2 regions of the Arthrobacter sp. KNU-44 genome follow, and region 1 is predicted to be linked to the other one. Evidence: predicted binding sites of a transcription regulator. Region 1 holds the regulator's gene; the other holds the start of a gene.

Region 1 (7,114 bases):
AAGATGGTGGGCCGCGTGGAAGTTCCACAGGAAGCGTTCATCGCAGCCCTGACCACCGACGAATCCAAGGACAAGGCCAAGAAGTAATGCCGCTTTTCGCCCGGGACACCACGGGACACGCGCGCACTGTAGGGGCGCGCGCAGGACAGGCACGAGGGGAAATCCGTGCCTAGCGTTCTTCCCCTCGGGGATCCGGCACCTGCGGACGGACTCTTGCCGCCGCAGGTGCTCGACGGCGTCGATTCACGCAAATTTGGACTGTACGTCCACATACCTTTCTGTGCCGTCCGTTGCGGATACTGCGATTTCAACACTTACACAGCCACCGAACTTGGCGGCGGCGCCTCCCAGGACGCCTACGCGTCTACTGCCATTTCGGAAGTGGAGTTCGCCGTCCGGGCCATGGAAGCCTCCGGGCTGCCGCAACGGCACCTGAGCACGGTGTTCTTCGGCGGCGGGACGCCGACCCTGCTGCCTGCCGAAGATCTCGCACGCATCCTGACGGCCGCCGTCGGGCACTGGGGCCTGGAAGCGGGAGCCGAAGTCACCACTGAGGCGAACCCGGACTCTGTGACGCCCGAGTCCCTCCAGCTGCTCGCAGACGCCGGCTTTACCCGGATTTCCTTCGGCATGCAGTCGGCGGTCCCTCACGTCCTCAAGGTCCTGGACCGTACACACACTCCCAGCCGGGTCCCCTTGGTGGTCCAATGGGCGCGCGACGCCGGCCTTGCGGTGAGCCTCGATCTCATCTATGGGACTCCCGGCGAGTCCATGGCTGATTGGCGGACCTCCCTCGAGACAGCGTTGTCCTACGGTCCGGACCACATCAGTGCCTATGCGCTGATCGTGGAAGAAGGCACCAAGCTGGCGGCGCAGATCCGGCGCGGAGAAGTTCCCGGCATCGACGACGACGACCACGCCGCCAAGTACGAACTCGCCGATCAGCTGATCAGCGCCGCCGGTCTGGACTGGTACGAGGTCAGCAATTGGTCCCGCACTCCCGAACAGGCGTGCAAACACAACCTAGCCTATTGGCGGGGAGACGATTGGTGGGGCATCGGACCCGGTGCGCATTCCCACATGGGCGGCGTCCGCTGGTGGAACGTCAAACACCCCACAGCCTATGCCAACAGGCTCGGCAGCGGGGTGTCTCCGGCCGCTGGACGTGAAACGCTCGACGCCGGAACCCGGGAAGTGGAACGCATCATGCTGGAGGCTCGGCTCGGCACAGGGCTTCAAGTTGACGCGCTCGACAAGGTGGGCCGCCACGCCGTCGCAGGCCTCATTGCCGACGGACTGGTTGAGCCTGGTGCGGCCTTCCAAGGACGGCTGGTCCTGACTCTCAAGGGCCGGCTACTCGCGGACGCCGTGGTCCGCCGGATCCTTCCGGACTAGCGGCAGGCGCTAGCGGTTGGCGCGGGAGTTGCGTACGGACCCGCGAAGACCGGCTACTTGATCCAGCGCAGGTTGAAGCGGTAGCGGTGCGGTTGTCCGTGGTTGACGCGGATTCCGGCTGACACCGAGAAGCAGGTCACGGCCACCCAGATCGCCGTGGCAAGGACAGCGAACAGGTTTCCCACCACCGGGAGCAAGACAAGGACGTTGGCGAGCACTGCGGCAATCGTCGGAGGCAAAGTGAAGTTGAGCGCTTCCTTGGATTCCTGTGCCGTGAAGGGGCCACGTTCGCGGAAGATCAGGTAGATCAGAAGCGAAGGAACGCAGCCAAGGATCCCGCCGAAATGTGCCAGTGTTGCCCACTGCCGGTCTTCCGAGGCGGTCAAGGGCAGCGCGTTGGCAGGAACGCCGTGGTACTGGGACTGGCCCGAGGTGCCATCCCGATCGTCAGGAGCGTTGTCTGCCAAAGTATCTTCCTTCGAGTATCAATCGGTGCAGTGTTGCTGTCCCAGAATACTTGCTCGGCACGCGATCAGCCGACCAACTCCTCTGCCCGGGGCGCGCAATCGTCACGGAACAGTCAGGAAATCGATCACTTCTTCCACGCGGCCCAGCAACGAGGGCTCCAAATCGGCGTAGCTGTGGACGGCGCCAAGAAGCTTTTGCCAACCCAGCCCGACATCTTCGGCCGTCTCATGCGGCCAGCCGAAGGACCTCAGGATGCCGGTCTTCCAATCCGTGCCGCGCGCGATGGTTGGCCATTGCTCGATCCCCAACACCTTGGGCCGGATTGCCTGCCAGACGTCCACGTAGGGATGTCCCACGATCAGGACGTTTCCCGCGGCGCCCGGCAGCGTCATGGCTTCGGCAGCAATCCGCGACTCCTTCGAATCCGGTACCAAGTGGTCCACGAGGATTCCGAGCCGGCGGCCCGGGCCGGGGGAGAACCCGGCGATGGCGGCCTTGAGATCGTCCACGCCGTGCAAGGGCTCGACGACGATGCCCTCCACCCGGAGATCATCTCCCCACACCTTTTCCACGAGTTCGGCGTCGTGCTTGCCTTCCACCCAGATCCGGCTCGCCTTGGCGACTTGGGCCCGCTGCCCGGCGACGCGGACGGATCCCGATGCCGTCCTGCCTGCTTGCGCCGCGGCCTTGGCGGACGCGGCGCGTGGAGCCGGCGGCACGAGCTTCACTGCTTGTCCCTCCAGGAGGAATCCGAATCCGAGCCGGAACGATTTGGCCTTTCCCCGCCGATCCTCAAGCACCACAATGTGCATGCCCCCGGACTTCTCCACCCTGGTCACGGCCCCGACCCAACCGGACTGCACGTCCTCGAGAACCATCCCGCGTTCAACGGGCACCTCAGGCAGTTGCCGTTTGGCAGACGAGGTGAGGTCTTGCGGGCCCCAATTGTCGTAAGACACGGTCTTCACACCACTTTGCGCTAGGGGGATCGTTGACGGTCCGTGGCATTACCCACGGCCGCGCGGGAATCATGTTCGCCGCGAGCGGTACCAATGCTAACAACGAGGTGGCTCATACTAGACTTGTTAGCACTTGGGCATGTTGAGTGCTAATTGTTGAAATGTTGATTGGAGGTGGGCAGTGAGCGAACCACGCAAGCTTGAAGTGTTACGCGCCATCGTGGAGGACTACGTTCACTCCCGCGAGCCCGTCGGCTCCAAAGCCTTGGTCGAACGGCACCATTTGGGAGTGTCGAGCGCCACCATCCGCAATGACATGGCACTTCTTGAAGAAGAAGGCCTCATTGCCGCGCCGCACACGAGTGCCGGCCGCATTCCAACGGACAAAGGCTACCGCCTGTTCGTCGACCGCATCTCCGAGGTCAAGCCGCTTTCGGCTGCCGAGCGCCGGGCTATCCATTCCTTGCTTGAGGGACCCGACGACGTTGAGGACATCCTTGAGCGCACTGTCCGGCTCCTCTCCCAACTGACCAACCAGGTCGCCGTCGTCCAGTACCCGCACCTGAGCCGCGCGCGTGTCCGGCACATTGAGTTTGTCCTTTTGGCACCGCGTCAGGTCTTGGTGGTATTGATCGCCGATTCTGGCAAGGTGGAACAGGGCGTTGTGCACGCAGCGACGGACGCCACCGACGAAGAGCTCATGGCCTTGCGCGCGCGGTTCCTTGGAAGCATTGCCGGCTCCCAGCTCGACCTCATGCCGCAAGTCCTGCCTTCGGTGGTTGCCTTGTGCCCGCCGACGCTTCGCAACCTTGCAGGCGCCCTTGCCCATGGCCTGGAAAGGCTTGCCGAGCGGAGCCGCGACGAGCGCATGGTCATGGCAGGCACGGCCAACCTGGCCCGCTCCAACGTGGACTTCCCGCTGAGCATCGGTCCGGTCCTCGAAGCGCTTGAGGAGCAGGTGGTCATGTTGCGGCTGTTGTCGGATATGGCGGAAGACCCCCGCGGCGTCACGGTGAGCATCGGCCGCGAAAACCCCTATGACGGCCTCTCGGAGGCTTCGGTGGTTGCCACGGGCTACGGTCCGGGCAGCAGCGCCAAGATCGGCATTCTTGGACCCACCCGCATGGACTACCCCAACACCATGGCGGCCGTCCGTGCCGTCGCACGCTACCTTTCCCGCATTCTGGGCGGCTGACAGCCTCGGCTGGAGGGCGCCTCGCAAGAAACGCAGTGGAACCGTAAACAAGGAAGAGATACCGACTTTGAGCAGTCACTATGACGTTCTGGGCGTCTCGCCGGAAGCAACCGGCGAGGAGATCAAAAAGGCCTACCGCAAACTCGCACGTAAGCTGCACCCCGATGTGAACCCCGGGGCCGGCGCAGCCGAGGAATTCAAGGCGGTGACCCACGCTTACGAGGTCCTCTCCGACCCCCAGAAGCGCCGTGTCTACGACGCAACTGGCAACGAGAACGGGACCGACAACGGTTTCGGCGGAGGATACGCGGGCCAGGGATTCGCCTTCCAGGACATCTTCGATACCTTCTTCGGCGGAGGAGGCGGCGGCATGCAAGGCCCCGCATCACGTATGCGCCGCGGGCAGGACGCCCTGATCAGCGTTCGCATCGACTTGCGTGAGGCCGTGTTTGGTGTCAACAAGAAGCTTGAGGTGGACACCGCTGTCATCTGTCCCACGTGCGAAGGCTCATGTTGCCGTCCGGGCACCCACCCGGAGCGCTGCGACATCTGTGGCGGCTCGGGCCAGGTCCAGCGGGCTGTACGCTCGATCCTCGGCCAGGTCATGACAGCCGCACCGTGTGGATCGTGCGAAGGTTTCGGCTCGATCATCAAGGATCCTTGCAATGAGTGCAACGGCCAGGGCCGCATCCGCAGCCGCCGTTCACTGACCGTTAAGGTGCCCGGCGGCGTCGCTACCGGGACCCGCATCCAGCTGTCGTCGCAAGGCGAAGCAGGTCCTGCGGGCGGTCCTCCCGGTGACCTCTACGTGGAGATCCGGGTCAACAGTGACTCCACCTACATCCGCGAAGGCGACGACCTTCACGCCACGCTGAGCGTTCCCATGACTGCCGCGGCACTGGGTACTGAGCTGCAGCTTGAGACTTTCGACGGTCCCCAGGAGATTGACGTCAAGTCCGGCACGCAGTCCGGCGAAGTCATCACCCTGCGTGGACTCGGCGTCACCCATCTCCGCGGCTACGGCAGGGGAGACCTCAAGGTGCACCTGCACGTTGAGACGCCCGGCAAGCTCGACGCCGCACAGGAAGACCTGCTTCGCCAACTGGCAAAATTGCGCGGAGAGCAGTTCACCGAAGGCAAGCTTGTGGCCAGCGGCGGTATGTTCGCGAAGCTGCGGGACAAGCTCGGTAACCTATAGCGGTGAGCAACCCCGTATTCTTCGCAGCAGCCGGAACGCTTGACGGGCTCGGCCCTGGAGACACTTTTGTGCTCGACGGCGCCGAAGCCAGGCATGCTGTCACCGTCAAGCGCCTGGAAGTCGGCGAAGCCGTCGATATTGCCGACGGTGCCGGAAAACGGCTCACGGGCACCGTGACCGAATCCGGGCACGGAACCCTGACAGTCCTTGCCACCGCCGTCCAGGAGGAGCACCAACCAACCGTGCGGCTCGTATTGGTCCAGGCCCTCGCGAAGGGCGACAGGGACGAACTTGCCGTCGAGACGGCAACGGAACTCGGGATCGACGCCGTCGTGCCCTGGCAGGCCGAGCGTTCCATCGTCCGTTGGAAGGGTGACAGGGCGGCCAAGTCCCACGCGAAGTGGCAGTCCGTCGCCACGGCAGCCGCCAAGCAGGCGCGGCGCGCGTGGATTCCCGAGGTGCGTGCCGCCGTCGACGGCTCCGGCCTGGCTGCGGCGGTTGCCGCGGCCGACTTGGCGATCATCCTGCATGAGGACGCGAAACGTCCGCTGCGGGATGTCCTGCAGAAGTGGCAGGCCGAGGTTTCCGACGCGGAAACCGGGGCGGGTCGCGAAGTCCTGCTCATCGTCGGCCCGGAGGGTGGCATTTCACCGCGCGAAGTGACGAAGCTCAGCGACGTCGGCGCGGTCACCGCGCTCCTGGGCCACCACGTGCTTCGCTCGTCGACGGCGGGACCCGCAGCCGTCGTGCTCGCCAGTGACATTCTGGGGCGCTGGTAGCCCGCAGCGCTCGTCCTGGATCAGCGCTCGCTCAGCGAACGCTGAAAGTACGGGTATCCGTCGCGACGTCGGCGTCGTTGGGTCCTACCAAGGAAACCCGCAATTCATAGCGGCCCGCTCCGAGCCCCACGGTGAGGCTGAAGGCTCCACCTTGTCCGGGAACGGCAGATGCAGTGGTCTGCCCGGCGAGGTAGGAGGACTTGTCGCCGTTTGAGTTCTCGCGAAGGATTTGCCAATGCAGTTTCTTCGAGGGGTCTGTGCTCCGGCCGTTGAACTTGACCGGACCGGCAGGCAAGGTCAGATCCTCTTGCGGGTCGATGATCCACACCGGTGCCACCATGGATGCGTCGCGGACCATCGGATCGCCTAGTTTGACCTGACCGAATGCCATGTAGTCCGTGTGCCCGTCCACCAGGATGGTCACCTTGATCTGCTGTCCTGAATCGATCAGTCCTGAACTCGCGGCCGCTGCGGTGGCGGTATAGACGAGTTCCTGGACCGCACGCTGTGCCATCCCGGCGTCGAGATTGGAATTGAACGCGTCGCGGGAAACATCGACAGTGACGACGTTCTTACCGGAAATCGAGGTCGCCAGGCTGCCTGGGTTCTGCCACGGCGTGAAGAAATCGTGATCCAACGGCTTCTGGGACATCATGATCCGCAGGGCCGTGGTGATGGGGTTCTCGTTGCCAGGGTTGTCACGGAATTCGCGGTACAGGAAGGTGTCCGTGTCGCTACGCCCGATCCAATACACGGGGATCTTGTTTGAGGCCTGGGTTGTTTCGAGCGGAGCATTGCTGTCCGGCACCGTCTGCAGCGCAACTGTCGGGGTGGGGATCGGAGTGGTGGATCCCTGTCCCGTGCGATCGGCAATGCAGCCCGACAGGAACAAGGCAGCCGTCAAAGCGGTCACAAGCATCGCGGAGCGTTTCCGGATGCGTGTGCCGTGAGGAGTGACGGCTGGCCTGGTGATGGTGGATTCCTGCTCGTGTTCGGCCGCGGTGGTGCGGGGGAGTCATGCGCCCGGTGGCCGGGCACAGGGGCATTTTGCCCATGAATCAGCTTGTCACAGTCTCCCGGGCCCCGGCTGGCGTTTCGATACCCCGGCGGCCAACTGCAA
Region 2 (7,114 bases), 4.4 Mb from region 1:
TGCGAGGTGGTCTGCGTCGGAGTCTGTGGCCAGGGGCTCCCCGAGGGCAATCAGACTGAGAAGCTCGGCGTCAAGGTGTTCCATGTTCCACCTCCAGCCGGGTGCGCAACCGGGTGAGGCTGCGCCGGATGTGGCTTTTGACGGTACCGAGCGGAAGATTCAGGCGCGAAGAGATCTGGTCGTGGGTCAGGTCTTCGTAAAATGCCAGCCGCATTATTTCCTGCTGCGGATCCCCTAGATGTTCCAGTTCTTCCTCAAGGGTCAGGCGGTCGGCGACTTCTTCGACGTCCCCGGCATCGGGGCCGGGGACGGGGTCAACAACCAGGAGAATCGCTGCTTGTTCGAGATGGCGCTGGCGGGAGCGAGCAGACAAGGCATCGGAGATGGCATTGCGGGCGATGCCGATCAGCCAAGCGGGCAGTCGTGCCGCCTCGGGGCGATAACTGGTCCGTGATTTCCAAGCCCGGATGAAGACCTCCTGGGTGACGTCGTCGGCCGCGGCACGCTCTCCCAAGGTTCGCAGCGCCAGCGTGTAAACCAACGGACCAAACCGGCGGTACGCCTCCGCGAGGATGCGTTCGTCGCCACCGGCAAACGCGTGATCGAGACCGGCGTCCCAATCATGCGTTGCGGCAGCCTCCATCGGGTGTTCCTTTGAACGGCAACGGGTCCTGTTGAAGCACATTATGCCCCGACCATCGTGGCTCCGCCATAGCCGAACGGCGCCCGCCGCCCGGGATGCCACGGAACACATGCCGGTTGGGGCCGTGGTCGACGGGCCCCAACCGGCAGTGGGAACGGGATGGCAGCGGGCGCTCCGGACGTCTACTCCTCGTGGTTGTTGTCGCGTCCGCGCGATGAGGAGTCCACCACCTGCACGGCAACTCCGAGGTTGTTCTCGGCGAGGCTTCCCCAGGCGTAGACGATCGTGTTCTTCCCCTCCGCGACCTTGACATCGGCGGGACCGATCAGCGGGGCGGTGGTTCCGGCGGCGGCGACCGAAGCGGAGACGGTCCCGGCATTAAGGGTCAGAGCCTTTTGATGCGGGTTGGTCAGTCCCTTGATGACAGCGGTCCCGCCGGCCAGGACATCGACGGCGGGCGCCGCAGCGACGTGCCTGACGGTCAGCTTGCCCTTTCCATCAGGGCTGGCCGAGGTGTCATTGGTGAAGAGCGTGGCCGTCGGGGTGCCGTCAGCGGCCAGATGCGCGACCGCCGTGTAGTCCCGGCCTGCTTCCAGGTCGACCGTCACGGGGCCGATCACAGGGTTATCGGCGCTCGTGGCGTCGGCGCCGGTAATAGCAATCTTGTGGTCGCCGTCGGGGACGGTCAACGGGCCCGCCAGCATGCCCGGCTTGAAGTTGTCCAGGGCCCGCTTGCCGTCGACCCAGACGTCCACCGTAAGGCCAGGGACGCCGTGAAGGACGGACAATTTTGCTGTCCCGTCGTCGTGGTGATGCCACGTGCTGGCCTGGGCCGGGACGGCCAAGGCCAGCGATGCCAGCAGCGTCATTGCTCCGGCGGCTGCAAAGATTTTCTTGCGCATTTCCAACTCCTCAAAGGGGCCCGAGTGGGGGCGGTGGTTTTGCTTACACCCTTACTACCGGCCGAAGACCATCCCCGGATGCACCCTTACGGAAGTTTCTTCGGCTTGCCGTGGACGCCGGCCGTTCGCTTCCACGAGCTAACCAAACCTTCTCGGGTAACCAGCGCGCGCGCGGGCCTGCATTCCGCGCGGCGGGGAGGACGAGGAGGTCAGGACGCGCTGGATTCTTGGTGGTGAGATCGTGGGTTGTTGGGGCCGGTCTGATGAGCCTGTTTCGTCCCCTCCGTGGAGTCACTGACGATCGCAGGAAGTAGAGCCAATCGTTCGGATGACAGTCAACTAACCCGGGGAAAGGAACGCAGGGTCTGGATGCAGACCGCCTTCATCGGTTTCTTCTGCGTGAGCGCAGATTGTCAGCGGGTGGTCGTGTACCAGATCAGCAGCATCGTGACGAATAACCCGGTCGCCTAGATCAGCCACAGGAACCGTTCCCAGCCGCGGTGGGCGTGTTCGGCCCTGTCGTCTTCGAGGGAATCGACACTTGGCCGCGCCGACCACATCCAACCCGGCAAATACAGGCCCCTACGATGCCCGGCAAAACCTTGGTGCCCGGATATGGCACGTTTTTTCACAAGCTCGCCGCGAATTCGAGCCGCCTGCCGAACGCGCTCCGGGGTGCCCCGCGAGGAGGCGGAGGAACCACAGCCGAAACGGCGAACCCGACGATGAGACATGGGACCACCCCGTTAAGCCGGCAGCCTGCCAGACTGTAAGTCCAACCCTCGATCGAACAAGGTGGACCAAGTGTCGGCTGAACTCCAACAGACGAGCGGGCCCATAGCGACGGCCAGAACGGGACTCGGGCGCCAAATCACGGCACTTTTGGGATTTCTGGTTCTCTCCTACACGGTGTCTTTCCTGGGGTCCGTGGCCATCCTTGGGAATGCCTCCGGCTGGTACGCAGCGGCCAACAAAGCGCCCTGGACGCCCCCGGGCTGGGTTTTCGGCTCGGTCTGGGCGGTGCTGTACACGGCGATGGCCGTAGCTTCGTGGCTGGTCTGGCGCCGACGATCGGCCAAGACCCGCGCAGCCATGACCGCGTACGGTATCCAAATGGCGCTCAATCTGGCGTGGGCACCCACCTTTTTCGGCATGTACCCCGCATGGGGCGACACCGCACTATGGCTGGCCCTACTCCTGATCGCCGCACTGGCCCTGGCCGCGACAGCCACCGTCATCCTCTTCGGTCCCATTAACACAACAGCAGGACTGCTCATGCTGCCTTATATTTCCTGGATCGTGTTTTCCGCCAGCCTGAACCTCTATGCCGCAGCCAACAACTAACGAACCCCGGACCGGCCAAGTACGAGTCTGGACGGGTTGCCTTGGCAAGAAGAAGCAGAGCCCATCCGGACGGCGACAACGGTACCCACAGGTTATGCCGAGCATCCCGAGATTCGGGTCCCAATTCGGAGTGACGGAAGGCTACATCGTCGCGACTCCCTTTCAAGATGCGTCCGACGCTTCCGAACGCCGGCTTGTGTATGTCGGGGTCACCTCCGCCGCAAAATCACGGGACTAGCAGGTCCATGCCCTCTTCGGCCTGTGCGCACTCGTCCATAACTCGATCGCCGGCTTGACCGCCTAGATCGAAGCAGACCATCAAACAGATCAGTCACCGCACCCGGCCCATCTGAATCAGAGCAAGGACGAACCTGTGCTCAAGAAACTAATGACGGGCCGGGGAGCCGGGACCGGCAGGCCGAGGAAGCATCGCCCATCGAGAGTTCAATAGCTGACGGCGATCGGTTCCGCCTTATTCCGGCCGGGCCCGGTCCGGCGCGGCGTTTGCGGACTTGAGTTCCGCCTCGAGGCGCCGGTTGTCGGCCTCCAGGACCAGGACCATCCGGATGCCGGCCAGGTTCAAGCCCGATTCCAGAAGCTCCCCGATCCGCCGCAAGGTCACAAGGTCGTTCTCGCTGTACTGGCGGGTCCCGCCCAGGGTCCTGCCCGGTTCCAGCAGGCCCTTGCGTTCGTAGAGGCGCAGGTTCTGCTGACCCGTTCCCACCAGTGCGGCCGCAACGGAAATCGCATACACGCCCCTCCCCCGGTCCCCGGCCTGCCCCATCGGGCACCTCCAAAATCCTTCGAAAATCAGGCTTGCCCTGACCCATATGCAGTGCTATAAGAAATATATACCAGCCACCATAGATCAGCTGGATTGACAACAAAAAACTGCGATCTGCAAGGAGTGACACACCATGCTGATGCGAACGGACCCCTTCCGTGAACTCGACCGGCTCGCCGAACAGGTACTCGGCACCACAGCCCGGCCGGCGGCCATGCCCATGGACGCCTGGCGGGAAGGCGAGGACTTCGTGGTCGCCTTCGATCTGCCCGGAGTCAACGTGGACTCGGTGGACATCGACGTCGAACGCAACGTCCTGACCGTCAAGGCCGAACGCCCGGACCCCGTCGGCGAGGACACGGAACTGATCGCCTCCGAACGGCCCCGCGGCATCTTCAGCCGCCAGCTCATCCTCGGCGACGCGCTGGACACCGAAGGCGTCAAAGCAAACTACGACGCCGGCGTCCTGACCCTGCGCATCCCGGTCGCGGAAAAAGCAAAACCGCGCCGCATCGAAATCGAAACCACCGGAAAACAGCGCCAGGAAATCAACGCCTGACCGCCGGCGCACCCTCCCGGACCGGGAGCACCACAGCGGCCCACCATGCAAAGAGGGCGGTCGAGTTCACAGACCACGCCACAGCGCAGCCAGCGCACGGATGGATGAGGCCCCGAGGATGACTCCCGCAACGATGGTCCCCGGCCGAACAGGCCGGGGACCATCCCCGCCCACGGAAACACCCCGCATCCAAAACACACACCACCGCCAACCATGAGGAACAACGGCCCCGACCTTTACGAGACCCTGCAGATCGCCCCCACCGCCACGGCACGCGAGGTGACCCGCGCCTACCGCACGCTCATCCGCAGCCGGCACCCCGACACCCGGGCGGCCCGCGAACACCCCACCGGCCCCGGCCCGACGGAACCGGAGACGAAGACCCAAAAAGAGCTGCAGGAGCTCCGGGACATCATGGCCGCCTACGCCATCCTCGGCAACCCGGAAAAGCGGGCCGCCTACGACCGGGAGCACCCGCGTCCAGCCGCGAACGCCACGCCGCAACGCCCCGGCCCCGTTCGGATCCCAAGGCAGTTGCCTCCCGCCACGGCGCTGCTGATCGGACCGGTCATCTGGGAGCCGCCCGCCCGACGGTCCCCGGGAACGCCGCTCCGGCAACCGTCATATCCGCCAACCCGCTACACGCTCATCCTGCAGATCAGGCGATAAGAGCCGGAAAACCACACCAGCCCAAGGAGCCCCCATGAGTGCCTGGCGACCCTACGACAACCAACTGATGCCCGCGTTCTACGAACGCTTCGAAAAACGGTGGGGCAAAGGAACAGCCCCGTTCCTGGACCCCGAAACCCACGAACAACCCACCCCCCGGGCCCAATGGATCAACCCGGACACCGGCGCCGCAGTCGCGGTCGTCCCCATCTGGACCGAAGACCCCCAGCACCGCTCCTTCGCCGTGTTCTACCTACCCCCGGCCGGCGACATCTGGATCCTGCGGCCCGGCTACACAAACTACCTCGAAACCGACCCCAAAAACCCCGGGCAAGCCACCCTCCGCAACGACGCCTTCCGAAAAGCCGTCGCACACGCCAAGGAATTCATCTACGGAACCCAACCCTGAAAACCGTTCCCCGGAGCACACCATGACCCCTCCACAGATCAGCCAGTTCCTCCAGGAATGCATTGTTCACGATGACCCAAGCGAGTCAGGGATCAACGCCGACGCGCTCTACGGGCTCTACGTCAGCTCGTGCTCCCTGAACCGCAAAATCCCCCTCCACGACCACGCCTTCCGCACCGCCCTGCGCCTCGCCGGCCTTCGCACGGAAAACAACGGGAAGAGCAAAAAGAGAGTCTTCCACGGCCTGCGCACGACAGGACCAGCCGCCGTGGACCACATCCTCAACAGCAGCGCCCAAACCCCGGCGGACCCCCCTGGCGGAGAAGGAATTCACGGTCTGGCCGGCCGCGATAACGGACCTAAGCTATTTCTGGCTGTTAATGGATTTCCACACCGCTCCGGCTGACATCATGACCGAGTCCGTGACGATGAGGGTCCAACTCGGGCCCTCGCCGGACACTGTCCGGTATGGAGGCGTGCGCCTCATCCGCTGACTGACCCGCCCGACGGATGCTGTCTTCTGGAAGAGTCCGGTTCATATCGATGCCCGTTGATATCAACGCATCAAGCAATTTAGTTTGCTGACAGACAAGTTCGACAGGTCACTGCTGTCACCATTCGGTGACATAATGAAATCGTGAAGGAAGACGTTTGACGAACACGGCAAGCATTGACACGCCCGCGGCGGCCGGAGCGATCATCCGCGCCCGGCGACAGGAACGCGGCCTTTCACAACAGTCGCTTGCACAGGCGAGTGGTGTTTCACGGAAGTTCCTTGTTGACCTCGAGGCCGGCCACGAACGGGCCGAACTCGGCAAGACCATGGCCGTCCTCCGCACCCTTGGATTGTCCCTGACCGCCGCGGACGCCATCCCCCGCGGTAGCGACTACGACCCGGCACGGCGGGACTACGCCGAAACGTTCGCCCAGCTGATCGGCTCACGGGACTTCGAATTCGCCATCAAGATGCTCGCCGACTACGCCACAGCCTCCCTCAACGCCGGAAAGCCACTGCTCCAGCGCAGCCCCCGGCTCAAGGACCCGCACTGGTCCGCGGCCCTGGCCGGGATCACCAACTACACCGCACACCGGCTCGGGCAACCCGCCCCGTCCTGGACCAAGCGCGTCAAAGCCCTCAACCAAGCGTGGATGCCGGCCGAGTCATACCGGAACGTCAGGGAACCCATGAAGAAACTCACCATGTCCGAAACCCCAGCCGAACTCGCCGCCCTGAACGTCTTCATCCGCGAACGCAGCCTAGCCACCGCATGAGCGGCGGGGAACTCACCGCTAATCAAATCCGCGCTCTCCTCCACGAACTCGGCCGACGCCTGCAGGCCCGAGGTGTCCGCGGCGACGTCAAACTCGTCGGAGGTGCTGCGCTCATCCTCCAAGGAATCAGCAACCGCCCCACCGCCGACATCGACGCCAGCTACGCCGACCCCGCCACGGTCAACACGGTCGTCACCGAGATGGCCGAGGACTACGATCTTGCGCCGGATTGGCTGAACTCCACCGCGGCAGCGTTCGTCCCGGACAACGCCACCTGGGTGACCCTGGAACAACTCGACGGGCTGACGATCCAGGCCGCGGACACCGAAACGCTCCTGGCGATGAAAATCGCCGCCGAGCGCGACAAGGACGCCCTCGACATCGCCCGGCTCCTCCGTAGGCTCAACATCACCAACGCCGACGACGCAGCCGCTACCCTCGAACCGAACGAATAATCTCCCAGACCAGCCCTCCAGAAACCGCCTCAACCCGGCCCCGCGTTTGGATCACCATCTCCGACATCGAGACGAGC

The links. Region 1 encodes HrcA, which represses chaperone genes, less so after heat shock. Its sites were predicted from a motif close to TTNGCACTCGNNNNNNNCGAGTGCNAA; they were not measured.
Region 2: a site for HrcA is predicted at 3,705-3,731, ahead of ACSVHC_RS00965 (Hsp20/alpha crystallin family protein). Genes of this name have one in related genera too.

Annotation. Positions count from the first base shown of each region.
Region 1 covers NZ_JBPXNG010000002.1:4,438,460-4,445,573, forward strand. The annotation lists gene lepA (translation elongation factor 4) at 1-87, shown strand, start outside; gene hemW (radical SAM family heme chaperone HemW) at 166-1,395, shown strand; gene ACSVHC_RS21800 (DUF4870 domain-containing protein) at 1,449-1,862, opposite strand; gene ACSVHC_RS21805 (DUF3097 domain-containing protein) at 1,965-2,822, opposite strand; gene hrcA (heat-inducible transcriptional repressor HrcA) at 3,004-4,017, shown strand; gene dnaJ (molecular chaperone DnaJ) at 4,085-5,215, shown strand; gene ACSVHC_RS21820 (16S rRNA (uracil(1498)-N(3))-methyltransferase) at 5,218-5,994, shown strand; gene ACSVHC_RS21825 (GerMN domain-containing protein) at 6,026-6,913, opposite strand.
Region 2 covers NZ_JBPXNG010000002.1:10,016-17,129, forward strand. The annotation lists gene ACSVHC_RS00940 (anti-sigma factor) at 1-84, opposite strand, end outside; gene ACSVHC_RS00945 (RNA polymerase sigma factor) at 71-643, opposite strand; gene ACSVHC_RS00950 (DUF4397 domain-containing protein) at 826-1,545, opposite strand; gene ACSVHC_RS00955 (TspO/MBR family protein) at 2,350-2,889, shown strand; gene ACSVHC_RS00960 (MerR family transcriptional regulator) at 3,362-3,673, opposite strand; gene ACSVHC_RS00965 (Hsp20/alpha crystallin family protein) at 3,807-4,232, shown strand; gene ACSVHC_RS00970 (J domain-containing protein) at 4,446-4,901, shown strand; gene ACSVHC_RS00975 (hypothetical protein) at 4,936-5,310, shown strand; gene ACSVHC_RS00980 (hypothetical protein) at 5,333-5,716, shown strand; gene ACSVHC_RS00985 (helix-turn-helix domain-containing protein) at 5,962-6,582, shown strand; gene ACSVHC_RS00990 (DUF6036 family nucleotidyltransferase) at 6,579-7,037, shown strand.